DNA from 3 places in the Allobosea sp. genome. Region 1 is predicted to be linked to each of the others. Evidence: predicted binding sites of a transcription regulator. Region 1 holds the regulator's gene; each other region holds the start of a gene.
What was found. Region 1 encodes HrcA, which represses chaperone genes, less so after heat shock. Its sites were predicted from a motif close to GTTAGCACTCNCNNNNNGNGAGTGCTAAC; they were not measured.

Region 1 (4,212 bases):
GGCGTGGCCGTCGGGCAGGAAGACGGGGTCGTAGCCGAAGCCGCTCGTGCCGCGCGCCTGATCGGTCACGGTGCCGAAGACGCGGCCCTCGAACAGCTCCTGGTGCCCGTCCGGCCAGGCGATCACCAGCGCCGAGACGAAATGCGCCCTGCGCTTGTCGGGCGTGACGGCGCCGCGCTTGGCGAGCTCCATCTGGACGCGGCCGATCGCCGGGGCGAAGTCCTTAGCCTGCCCCGCCCAGTTGGCCGAGAACAGGCCCGGCGCCCCGTCGAGCGCATCGATGCAGATGCCGGAATCGTCGGAAAGCGCCGGCAGGCCGCTGGCGCTCGCGGCGGCGACCGCCTTGATCGCCGCGTTCTCGGAAAACATCATGCCGTCCTCGACCGGCTCGGGCAGGCCGAGTTCCCCGGCCGAGACCAGCGCGATGCCATAGGGCGCGAGCAGCTCGCGCATTTCGCGCAGCTTGCCCGGATTGTGGGTCGCGATCACGACCTTGCCGGTGAGGAGGCGGTGCGGGCTCATCGTCAGGCCACCGCCGCCTTCTGCAGCGCGACGAGCCTGGAAACCCCGCCCTTGGCGAGCTTGAGCAGCGCAAGCAATTCCTCTTCCGAGAACGGTGCGCCCTCGGCCGTGCCCTGCACCTCGACGAGGCCGCCCGTGCCGGTGATGACGAAGTTCGCGTCGGTCTGGGCGCCGGAATCCTCGACATAATCGAGATCGATCACCGGCTGCCCTGCGACGATGCCGCAGGAGACGGCCGCGACATGGTCCTTCAGCGGGTTCGTGCCCTTGAGCAAATTGCGCCCTTCCATCCATTTCAGCGCGTCGTGCAGCGCGACCCAGGCGCCGGTGATCGAGGCGGTGCGGGTTCCGCCATCGGCCTGGAGCACGTCGCAGTCGACGACGATCTGGCGCTCGCCGATCGCGGTGAGATCGACGACGGCGCGAAGCGAGCGGCCGACCAGGCGCTGGATCTCCTGCGTGCGGCCCGACGGCTTGCCGGAAGTGACCTCGCGGCGCGTCCGCTCATGGGTCGCGCGCGGCAGCATGGAATATTCGGCCGTGACCCAGCCCTTGCCGGTGCCGCGCAGCCAGGGCGGCCCCTTTTCCTCGACGGTCGCGGCGCAGAGCACCTTGGTCTCGCCGAACGTCACCATGCAGGAGCCTTCGGCATAGCGCACCACGCCGCGTTCGAGCGTGACCTTGCGCATCTCGTCGGCGGCGCGTTTGGAGGGTCGCATGGAACTGTCCTGTCGTTCGGGAAGTGGCGGCTTGTAGGCGCTCGCAGCCGACACGGCAAGGCGCCGGCCGCGCCGCCCCTTGATCCGCGGCCTCCGCATGACGACAATAGGACAAGGAACGACGGTTCGCCTGAACAGGTCCATGAGCGCCCCCACCCCCCGCCCCGAGACCCTGAGCAACCTGGTCGAGACCGACCAGCGCTCGCGCGACATCTTCCGCCAGATCGTCGACGGCTATCTGGCCACCGGCGAGCCGGTCGGCTCGCGCAACATCGCCCGGCTTCTGCCGATGGCGCTCTCGCCGGCGACGGTGCGCAACGTCATGACCGATCTGGAGCTCGCGGGGCTGATCTACGCGCCGCACACCTCGGCCGGGCGGCTGCCGACGGAGCGGGGCCTGCGCTTCTTCGTCGATGCGATGATGGAGGTCGGCGACCTCACCGCCGAGGAGCGCGCGCGCATCGAGGCCCAGATCAAGGTCGCGGCCGGCAACCGCAATCTCGACCAGACGCTGGCGGAAGCCTCCGCGCTGCTGTCGGGCCTGTCGCGCGGCGCCGGCGTCGTCGTCACCACCAAGGCCGATGTCCGGCTGAAGCACATCGAATTCGTGCGGCTCGATCCGCTGCGCGCGCTGGTCGTGCTGGTCTCGGAGGACGGCGCGGTCGAGAACCGGCTGCTGGCGCTGCCGGCCGGGCTGCCGGCCTCGGCGCTGAGCGAGGCCGCGAATTTCCTCAACGCCCGCGTCCTCGGCAAGACACTCGCCGAGCTCCGCGGCGAGATTGCCGGGCAGCGGGCCCAGATGGAGCGCGAGCTCGACGCGCTGACGGCCCGCCTCGTCGAAAGCGGCATCGCGACCCAGGCCGGGCCCGGCAGCGACCGCCATCTGATCGTGCGCGGCCAGGCCAACCTGCTCGACGATCTCAGGGCGCAGGAGGACCTGGAACGCATCCGCATGCTGTTCGGCGATCTCGAGACCCAGACCGACGTGATCGACCTCCTGACCCGCGCCGAGCAGGGCGACGGCGTGCGCATCTTCATCGGCTCGGAGAACAAGCTGTTCTCGATGTCCGGTTCCTCGATGGTGGCCGCGCCCTTCCGCGACGCCGAGCAGCGCATCGTCGGCGTGGTCGGCATCATCGGCCCGACGCGGCTGAACTATGCCCGCATCGTGCCGATGGTCGACTATACGGCGAAGGTCGTCGGCCGCCTGCTGGATACGAGCCGATGAAACACCGCCTGCGGACGATCATCCTCGGAGCCTGCCTGATGACGTTTCCCCCCGCGCAGGCCGCATCCGATCTGATCGCGGCCACCGAGGCCGGGCGCACCGAGGCGGTGAAGGCCCTGATCGCGCAGGGCGCCGATCTCGAAGCGCGCGATGCGCAAGGCCGGACGGCCCTGCTCGTCGCCGTCGCCGGCAACCATGTCGGGGCGGCGAAAGCCCTGCTCGCCGCCGGCGCGAACCTCAATGCCCAGGCCGCCAACCGCGACACGCCCTGGCTCCTCGCCGGCGCCGCCGGCCGGGCCGAGATCGTCGCGGCGATGCTGCCGCTCAAGCCCGATCTCTCCTTGCGCAACCGCTATGGCGGCAGCGCGCTGATCCCGGCCTGCGAGCGCGCCCATGTCGAGACGGTGAAGCTGCTGTTGACCAGCGGCATCGACGTGAACCACGTCAACGATCTCGGCTGGACCTGCCTCCTGGAGATCGTGATCCTCGGCGATGGCGGCCCGCGCCATCAGCAGGTGGCGAAGCTCGTGCTCGACGCCGGCGCCGATCCGAACCTCGCCGACCGCGACGGCGCAACACCTCTGGCCCATGCCCGCGCGCGCGGGCAGGGCGCCGTCGCGCGGCTGATCGAGCAGGCGGGCGGCCGGGTGCAGCGCTGAGTTGGCTTTGCCGGCGGAAGCGGCTATCGAGCGCGGAAAGCCATCGTTTCCGCCAATCCAGGTTCCGCCCATGTCCGAAGCGCTTCCCGACCGTCTCTCCGTCAACCCGGAAAGCCCCTATTACGATGCCGAGGTGCTGGCGCGCGACATCGGCATCCGCTTCAAGGGTGTCGAGAAGACCAATGTCGAGGAATATTGCGTCTCCGAGGGCTGGGTGAAGGTCGCCGCCGGCACCGCCAAGGACCGCTTCGGACGGCCGATGACGATCACGCTCAAGGGGCCGGTCGAGCCCTATGTGCGCGGCGAGGCCAACGAAGGCTGAGACGGAAGGCCGAAGCACGCCTTCTTCCGTCATTGCGAGCGTGGCGAAGCAATGACGATGGCGCCCGCTTGGCGGCGGGCGGCTTCACTGCTATGGCGCGCGCATGAGCACCCGCACCATCGACAATATCCGCAATTTCTCGATCGTCGCCCATATCGACCACGGCAAGTCGACGCTGGCCGACCGGCTGATCCAGCAGACCGGCACCGTCGCCGCGCGCGACATGAGCGACCAGATCCTCGACTCGATGGACATCGAGAAGGAACGCGGCATCACCATCAAGGCGCAGACGGTGCGGCTGGACTACCGCGCCAAGGATGGCAAGGACTACATCCTGAACCTGATGGACACGCCCGGCCATGTCGACTTCGCCTATGAGGTCTCGCGCTCTCTTGCCGCGTGCGAGGGCTCGCTGCTCGTGGTCGACGCCTCGCAGGGCGTCGAGGCGCAGACGCTCGCCAATGTCTACCAGGCGCTCGACGCCAATCACGAGATCGTCACCGTCCTCAACAAGATCGACCTGCCCGCTGCCGAGCCCGAGCGCATCAAGCAGCAGATCGAGGACGTGATCGGGCTCGATGCCTCCGACGCCGTGCCGATCTCGGCCAAGACCGGCCTCAACATCGAAGGCGTGCTCGAGGCGATCGTCGAGAAGCTGCCCGCCCCGAAAGGCGACCCCGACGCTCCCCTCAAGGCGATGCTGGTCGATAGCTGGTACGACACCTATCTCGGCGTCGTCGTGCTGGTGCGCATCATCGACGG
Region 2 (4,212 bases), on a different contig from region 1:
AGGAGGAAGACGGGCGCGAGCGCCGCCTGGAACAGCGCGATCGCCGCGAAGCCCGGCAGCAGCAGCGTCATATGGCCGGCGAAATGGCCACGGAACCCGGCCGGAACGAGGAGCCGCTCGAAGGCCGGCAGGGTAAGCCAGAAGCCGAGCGCGACCGGCAGCACCAGGGCCAGCACGACGACCATGTTGCGGGCGATGCGCTTTTGCGCCGCGAGGCGCCCGCGCGTCTCGTCGAGGCGGATGACCTCGCGCAGCAGCACGATCTCCAGCATCGTCGCCAGTACGGGAAAAAGCCGCAGGCCGATATCGGAGGCGAGCGAGAAGAAGCCCGCCTCGGCGAAGCCATGGCTCTCGGCCAGCACCGCGCGGTTGAGGAGCGGGATCGCGGCATGGATCGCGTTGCCCGCCACCAGCGGCAGGCCGTAGCGCGCGAAGCCGCGCATCAGGTCGGTCCTGAACGGACCCGGCGCCGGCTTCGCATCGGCCAGCCGGCCACGGATGGCGAGCACGGCGCCACCGGCGCTGAGGAGGCCGCCGAGGAGGACGATGGTGGGGTCGCGCGTCGCCCAGGCGCCGCCGGCCATCAGCAGCAGGGCGGCCCCGCTCCTGACCAGGACGAGCCGGGCGTAGGCCGCGTCGAGGAAGCGGGCGCGGGCGATCGCCGCGTGATAGTCGAACCAGCCCGCGGCGACGCCGCCGGCGACCGAAGCCATCAGCAGCGCCGCCGGCAGCCCGGTATCGACGCCCGCCAGCAGCGCCGCCGCGAGCAGCGCTGAGAGCGACAGGCCGATGCCGGCGAAGAGCAGGTCGAGCGTCGCCCGGATGCCGGGATCGCTCTCACGGCTCTCGGCGGAATAGAAGCGGACGACGCAGAGCTTCAGCCAGTCGAGCAGCGCGGTGTTGACCAGCACGACGATGGCCGCGCCGATGGCGTAGCGCCCGAAGGCATCCGGCCCGAGGAACAGGGCGATGACGAGCCCGAGGACGAAATTCAGCCCGGCATTGACGATGAAGGGCAAAAGGACGCTCATCGTGCCTTCGTCATCCCATCCCGCTCGCGGCCCCGGCGACTCAGCCGGGCTTCCGGCGACGCACCTCCTTATACCAACGGCCTTCGTGCCCGCCTCATCGTCATTGCGAGCGCAGCGGGGCAGCGGCGGTTTTCCAAGCGGCCGCTTTCCCCGAAGACCCCCTGCAAGAACGGCATGGAGGGGCTGTGGCGCCCGGCCCTAGGCGAAACCTCCGATCCGCCCTAGACCGGAACGCGGTTCCCATGCCGTCCATGGGGCGCCCTCCCGGACGCAGCCCGACATCATGACATGGTCCATCGCCCTGCGCGCCACGCTCGGCATTGCCCTGCTCACCGTCATGGATGCGGTGGTGAAGGGCCAGATGCAGCACCACCCCTTCGCGATGGCGCTGTTCATGCGCTTCCTGATGGGCGGGCTGTGCGCGCTTGCCGTGCTCGCCATCGTGCGCCCTCCCCGGCCGACCCGCGCCAGCGTGATCGGCAACCTCGCGCGGGTTCCGCTGGTCGTGCTGTCCGCGGGAAGCTTCTTCTACTCGATCTCGGTGCTGCCGCTGGCGGAAGCGCTGACGCTCTCCTTCCTCGCACCGGTCTTCGTCGCCCTGCTCGGCGGGCTGCTGCTCAAGGAGAAGATCGACCGGCGCATCCTGCAGGCGCTCGGCTTCGGGCTCGCCGGCATGCTGGTGATGGTCTGGCCGCGCCTGCAGGGCCATGTCGGCGGGACGGGGCTCGGCGTCGCGGCCGCGCTGTTCTCGGCGGTGACCTATGCCTTCAACCTGATCCTGCTGCGGCGCATAGCGGTTCGCGAGCACCCGGCCATCATCGTCGCCTTCCAGAACGCCGGGCCGGCTTTTTTCATCGCCGTGCCGGCCTGGCACGTCTTCGTGCCGATGAGCCTCGGCGACCTCACCGCCTATTTCAGCGCCGGAGTGCTCGCCGTGGCGGGCCACCTCACGCTGACCTCGGCCTATGCCCGCGCGGCGGCTTCGCGGCTGGCGCCGATCGAGTACACGGCGCTGGTCTGGGCGAGCCTGCTCGGCTTCTTCCTGTTCGACGAGGTGCCGCTCTACACGACCTATCTCGGGGCGGTGCTGATCGTGGCCGGGACCATCGCGATCAGCCGGCGCTAGGCGGCTTCGCGCCGACGACCGGCCACATTTACTTTATTGCGGGAGGCATCCTTGACTCCGCAAACCCCCGCGCCTATCTCCGCTCCCATCTGTTAGCACTCTCATCAGGAGACTGCTAACAGCCTCCCCCGGGGCCTTTCAGCGGCGCCCGTAGCGAATGAGACCGAGAGGAAGACAGAACCATGAAGTTCCGTCCTTTGCATGACCGCGTCGTGGTCCGCCGCCTGGATGGCGAGGAAAAGACCAAGGGTGGCATCATCATCCCCGACACCGCCAAGGAAAAGCCCCAGGAGGGCGAGATCGTCGCCGTCGGCCCGGGCGCCCGTGACGATGCCGGCAAGCTCGTCGCCCTCGACGTCAAGAAGGGCGATCGCGTGCTCTTCGGCAAGTGGTCGGGCACCGAGGTCAAGATCGACGGCCAGGATCTCCTGATCATGAAGGAATCCGACATCATGGGCGTCGTCGGCTGATCGCCGCCCGGACGTTCTTTCCCGTTTCCATTTCCAAGGATTAGCTCTCATGGCTGCCAAAGACGTCAAGTTTTCCTCCGACGCCCGCGACAAGATGCTGCGCGGCGTGGATGTCCTCGCCAACGCCGTGAAGGTCACGCTCGGTCCCAAGGGCCGCAACGTCGTGATCGAGAAGTCGTTCGGCGCTCCCCGCATCACCAAGGACGGCGTCACCGTCGCCAAGGAGATCGAGCTCGCCGACAAGTTCGAGAACATGGGCGCCCAGATGGTCCGCGAAGTCGCTTCGCGCCAGAACGACCATGCCGGCGACGGCACCACCACCGCCACCGTGCTCGCCCAGGCGATCGTCCGCGAGGGCGCCAAGTCGGTCGCGGCCGGCATGAACCCGATGGACCTGAAGCGCGGCATCGACCTCGCCGTCGACGCCATCGTCGCCGACCTCAAGAAGAACTCCAAGAAGGTCACCTCGAACGCGGAAGTCGCGCAGGTCGGTACGATCTCGGCCAATGGCGACGCCTCGGTCGGCGAGATGATCTCGAAGGCCATGCAGAAGGTCGGCAACGAGGGCGTGATCACCGTCGAGGAGGCCAAGACCGCCGAGACCGAGCTCGACGTCGTCGAGGGCATGCAGTTCGACCGCGGCTATCTCTCGCCATACTTCATCACCAACTCCGAGAAGATGGTCGCCGAGCTCGACGACCCCTACATCCTCGTCTTCGAGAAGAAGCTCTCCTCGCTCCAGGCGATGCTGCCGATCCTCGAGGCCGTGGTGCAGACCGGCAAGCCGCTCCTGATCATCGCCGAGGACGTCGAGGGCGAGGCGCTCGCCACGCTCGTCGTCAACAAGCTGCGCGGCGGCCTCAAGGTCGCGGCCGTCAAGGCTCCGGGCTTCGGTGACCGCCGCAAGGCCATGCTCGAGGACATCTCGATCCTGACCGCCGGCCAGATGATCTCGGAAGACCTCGGCATCAAGCTCGAGACCGTGACGCTCAACATGCTCGGCCGCGCCAAGCGCGTGCGCATCGAGAAGGAGAACACCACGATCATCGACGGCGCCGGCAAGAAGAAGGACATCGAGGCCCGCGTCACGCAGATCAAGGCGCAGATCGAGGAGACGACCTCGGACTACGACCGCGAGAAGCTCCAGGAGCGCCTGGCCAAGCTCGCCGGCGGCGTCGCGGTGATCCGCGTCGGCGGCGCGACCGAGGTCGAGGTCAAGGAGAAGAAGGACCGCGTCGACGATGCCCTGAACGCGACCCGCGCCGCGGTCGAGGAAGGCATCCTGCCGGGCGGCGGCGTCGCCCTGCTGCGCGCGCTGAACTCGGTCAAGTCGCTCAAGACCCAGAACGACGACCAGAAGACCGGCGTCGAGATCGTCCGCAAGGCGATCGCCGCTCCGGCCCGCCAGATCGTCGACAACGCCGGCGATGACGGCGCGGTCGTGATCGGCAAGCTGATCGAGGCCAAGGACTACGCCTATGGCTACAACGCCCAGACCGGCCAGTACGGCGATCTGGTCAAGGCCGGCATCATCGACCCGACCAAGGTCGTGCGCACGGCGATCCAGGACGCGGCTTCGATCGCG
Region 3 (4,212 bases), on a different contig from region 1:
CCATCGCCGCAGATCTTCGCCACCGCAATGCGGGTGTTGTCATAGAGGATCGACAGCGGCACACCGCCGAAGAAGCCAAAAGCCGAGACGTGACCGTCCAGGAACGCTTCCGTCGTCTCGCGCGGATACGCCTTCACGAAGCAGGCATCCGACTGTGGCAGGTCCAGGCAGAAGAAGTGGATCTTCTGCCGCACGCCGCCGATCACCGCCAGCGCCTCGCCAAAATCCACCTGGGCGTGACCGGGCGGATGGGCCAGCGGAACGAAGGTCTCGCGGCCCCGCGCCCGGCAGAGCCGCACATGGTCCTTCACCACCGTGTAGCCGCCGGCAAAGCCGTGCTCGTCCCGCAGCCGCTCGAAGATCCGCTTCGCCGTATGGCGCTGCTTCACCGGAGACGCCCGGTCTCCGTCCAGGATCGCCTCAATCACCGGCAGCAGCGGACCGAGCTTCGGCTTCTCGACCGGCTTCGTGCGCGTGTAGCCCGGAGGGATCGAGAACCGGCACATCTTGGCGATCGTTTCGCGGCTCAGCCCGAACACGCGAGCCGCTTCCCGTCGGCTCTGCTTTTGATTGAAAACGAAATCGCGAACCGCCGCGTAGACCTCCACAGCGAACATCCCCGCCGACCCCGAAAGGGATCAGCCTATCCAGTGGACGACTTTTACGCCGCCCGCGCCCGCACAAACGCAGGCGCTTCACTGGATGGTTTTCTCACCGCCCTGCACAGCTGTTTGGATTGTTGAAGCATGTTGCTTCTCCTTGCGTTGTGGTCGATCGCTGGATCTTCAGTGCGAGCGAGCCGAAAGCAAAAAAGGCCGAGCATGAGCCCGGCCTTTCCGATGGCTATGGTCAAGGCGCCAGTACATCCGTGGTCGCCGATGACGCATTGCCTGATTTACGCTGTCTGGAGCTGCTCCGCCGCCATCTTCCCGGACTTGTTGTCGCGAGCGACCTCAAACCCGATCTTCTGGCCCTCGCGGAGATCCCGCATGCCAGCCCGCTCTACGGCGGAGACATGCACGAACACGTCCTGACCGCCATCGTCAGGCTGGATGAAGCCGAAGCCCTTGGTGGAATTGAACCATTTCACGGTGCCGGTGGTCATGAAAACCCTCCTTTTGGCAAACTCTGTCGCTCCCCGACAGAATATCGGATGAGTTCAGAACGATTTTGAAAGGGGGGATCATCGATGTCGCGCAGGAGGCGCGATAAAACAAAAACCAACCAAGCAATCTCGATGCGCTTATATCTAGATGATAACTTTTAAAGATGCAAGGAAATTCTTTCTTGGCGATTCCGAAATATGAAATGGTTGCCTTTTTATTTTCCGGAGGCCGTTTCTCACAATGCCTGAGGCGGAGGTTTATCGCAGAGGTCGAATGCGACGCCGTGATCTTTCGACGACGATCCCGTTAGCAAACCCAGCCGCGACGCCTCAAGGCCAATGAGCCACGGCAGCGACACGCGACATTGCCAAAGCTACGATGGCACTCCACAGCCATGACGGCGAACCGATCTCGGAACTGGCAACAAAGGACGCCAGGGCGCCTTCATCCATCGCGTGCCCGAACGGGACTTGTCGCTCTCCCGCCCAAGCAGCCTAGGCTGTTCCCCGGTTCGGGTGATGCGATCCGGCCTTTGCTGATCGACAAGCCTCTTGATCACGTGATGGCGAGCCGGGGCCGTGGAGAAAAGATAGAGCAGAGGGGATCGGCGCTTCCCAGGCGGCGAGACCAGCCACCAGATCGCTGCCGCGCCCAATCATGTTCGGGCATCGCAGGCCCATCCCAGGGTCTTGGCGACTTGAACGATCGCGCGAGGAATGCCCTGCGCGAACGATCGCCTGGCTCTCTCCTAGCATCCCCCGACTCCCAGGCGGATGCGAGTAATGCGCAACAACGGTGCCCCCCGCTGCGTAGCATTCAGATTATGCGAACCCGTATCCTCCGCACGTTTGCCCGGTGCGTTTGGCGGCACCGGGCTCTTGTCGTGTCAGGCGTGGCCGCGCGAGCCCTCCCTGCGGCGTCCTGCGAAGGCAGCCATATCGGGCGCGAGAAGGTCGTGCTTTTCCGCCCAGGATGCGAACAGGCCGCGCGCTGTATCAGCTTCGATCTCGCCACGGATCGCTGCCAGGCATCCTTTCAGCGCGAAGCCGTGTACGGGATCCCGCCTGCTCACCGGCCAGTCGGCCAGGAACATGTAGGCCTCCATCGCGGATGCGACCGCGGTCGGATGCCCAAAGCCGGTCAGGATCACGACCGGCCTCTCAAAGTCGTCTGATGTCATCATGCAGTCCTCCCCAGGCGGGGAACGATCGCCAACATTGCCATAGCCATATCCTCCTGGAAGCAACATGGATCCGGTTTGGTTGATCGCCGCGTCGCGCACGCTTTGGCTCTTCGCGGCTGCCATCATTTTGGGAGGCTCGCCCGCGGGGTCAAGTCCGCGGGCGCATCGACATCACTGCAGCCGGAATTCGCCGCTCACCGCACTGAGATCGGCCGGGCCGATCAGATCCTTGTGAGCCACGGTGATGCGGAACAGCTTGCCGTCGAGCTCGGCCTGCCAGAAGGCGAGGAACTTGTTGAGCTCGGGGAAGCGCGGGGCGAGGTCGTAATCCTGCCAGATATATTCCTGCAGGATCGAAGGGTGATCGGGCAATCGGTAGAGAATGCCGGCGGTGGTCAATCCGTAGCCGGCGATCTGGCGGGCGAAGTCCGTCGAAGCCATTCCTTTCAGCTCCCTGGTTTCAATGCGCCGATGGCAGCGGATTTTCAAAGCCCTGGCAAGATGAAAGGTTGCGTTTGTGATGCCTTTTCAGCCTGTTAGCACTCAATCAAAAAAAGTGCTGCCGGCCTCTTGAAGGCGAAAATCGGGCAACCCAAATCATCGCGCGGGCACGGCGCCTCAGGGGCGCGCGGAACCTCGCCGCGAGACCCGCACAGGGCCGGCCCGCTTTGACATGTGACCGACATGGAAATTGGAGGAACTCATGAAGTTTCGGCCACTGCATGACCGCGTCGTCGTGAAGCGCATCGACGCCGAGGAGAAGACCAAGGGCGGGATCATCATTCCCGATACCGCCAAGGAAAAGCCGCAGGAGGGCGAGGTCGTCGCCGTCGGCGCCGGCGCGCGCGACGAAACCGGCAAGCTCGTGCCGCCAGACGTCAAGGTCGGCGACCGCGTGCTCTTCGGCAAATGGAGCGGCACCGAGGTCAAGATCGATGGCCAGGATCTCCTGATCATGAAGGAGGCCGACATCATGGGCGTCGTCGAGACGACGGCCGCCCTCAAGAAGGCCGCCTGACGGGGCCTTCATCCCACATCATCAACCTGAAACCTCAAGTCTGAAGGAGTGAGGAATCATGGCTGCGAAGGACGTGAAGTTTTCGCAGGACGCGCGCGAGCGGATGCTGCGCGGCGTCGACACGCTTGCCAATGCCGTGAAGGTCACGCTGGGTCCGAAGGGCCGCAATGTCGTGATCGAGAAGTCTTTCGGTGCGCCCCGCATCACCAAGGACGGCGTCACCGTCGCCAAGGAGATCGAACTTTCCGACAAGTTCGAGAACATGGGCGCCCAGATGGTCCGCGAGGTGGCCTCGAAGCAGAACGACGCCGCCGGCGACGGTACCACGACAGCGACCGTACTCGCCCAGGCGATCGTCCGCGAGGGCGCCAAGGCGGTCGCCGCCGGCATCAACCCGATGGACCTGAAGCGCGGCATCGATCTCGCCGTCGAGGCGGTGACGAAGTCGCTCGGCGAGCATTCCAAGACCATCACCGGCTCGGAGGAGGTCGCGCAGGTCGGCACCATCTCCGCCAATGGCGACCGCACGATCGGCGAGATGATCGCCGAGGCGATGAAGAAGGTCGGCAACGAGGGCGTCATCACCGTCGAGGAAGCCAAGACCGCCGAGACCGAGCTCGACGTCGTCGAAGGCATGCAGTTCGACCGCGGCTATCTCTCGCCCTATTTCGTGACCAACACCGAGAAGATGGTCGCGGAGCTGGAAGACCCCTACATCCTGATCCACGAGAAGAAGCTCTCGGGGCTCCAGACGATGCTGCCGCTTCTGGAAGCGGTCGTCCAGACCGGAAAGCCCCTGCTGATCGTGGCGGAGGACGTCGAGGGCGAGGCTCTCGCCACGCTCGTCGTCAACAAGCTCCGTGGCGGCCTGAAGGTCGCGGCCGTCAAGGCTCCGGGCTTCGGTG

Region 2: groES (co-chaperone GroES) is a predicted target of HrcA. The motif match lies at 2,249-2,277, and genes of this name have one in related genera.
Region 3: groES (co-chaperone GroES) is a predicted target of HrcA. The motif match lies at 2,825-2,853, and genes of this name have one in related genera.

Annotation. Positions count from the first base shown of each region.
Region 1 is NZ_JAMLIX010000001.1:998,684-1,002,895, forward strand. Features, by position in the region: gene M9917_RS04695 (non-canonical purine NTP pyrophosphatase) at 1-522, opposite strand, end outside; gene rph (ribonuclease PH) at 525-1,241, opposite strand; gene hrcA (heat-inducible transcriptional repressor HrcA) at 1,384-2,469, shown strand; gene M9917_RS04710 (ankyrin repeat domain-containing protein) at 2,466-3,128, shown strand; gene M9917_RS04715 (DUF3297 family protein) at 3,199-3,450, shown strand; gene lepA (translation elongation factor 4) at 3,554-4,212, shown strand, end outside.
Region 2 is NZ_JAMLIX010000002.1:195,706-199,917, reverse strand. Features, by position in the region: gene M9917_RS15880 (lipopolysaccharide biosynthesis protein) at 1-1,031, opposite strand, end outside; gene M9917_RS15875 (DMT family transporter) at 1,315-2,157, shown strand; gene groES (co-chaperone GroES) at 2,340-2,627, shown strand; gene groL (chaperonin GroEL) at 2,677-4,212, shown strand, end outside.
Region 3 is NZ_JAMLIX010000002.1:457,995-462,206, reverse strand. Features, by position in the region: gene istA (IS21 family transposase) at 1-617, opposite strand, end outside; gene M9917_RS17285 (cold-shock protein) at 896-1,105, opposite strand; gene M9917_RS17280 (DUF982 domain-containing protein) at 1,993-2,415, opposite strand; gene M9917_RS17275 (usg protein) at 2,461-2,730, opposite strand; gene groES (co-chaperone GroES) at 2,993-3,307, shown strand; gene groL (chaperonin GroEL) at 3,366-4,212, shown strand, end outside.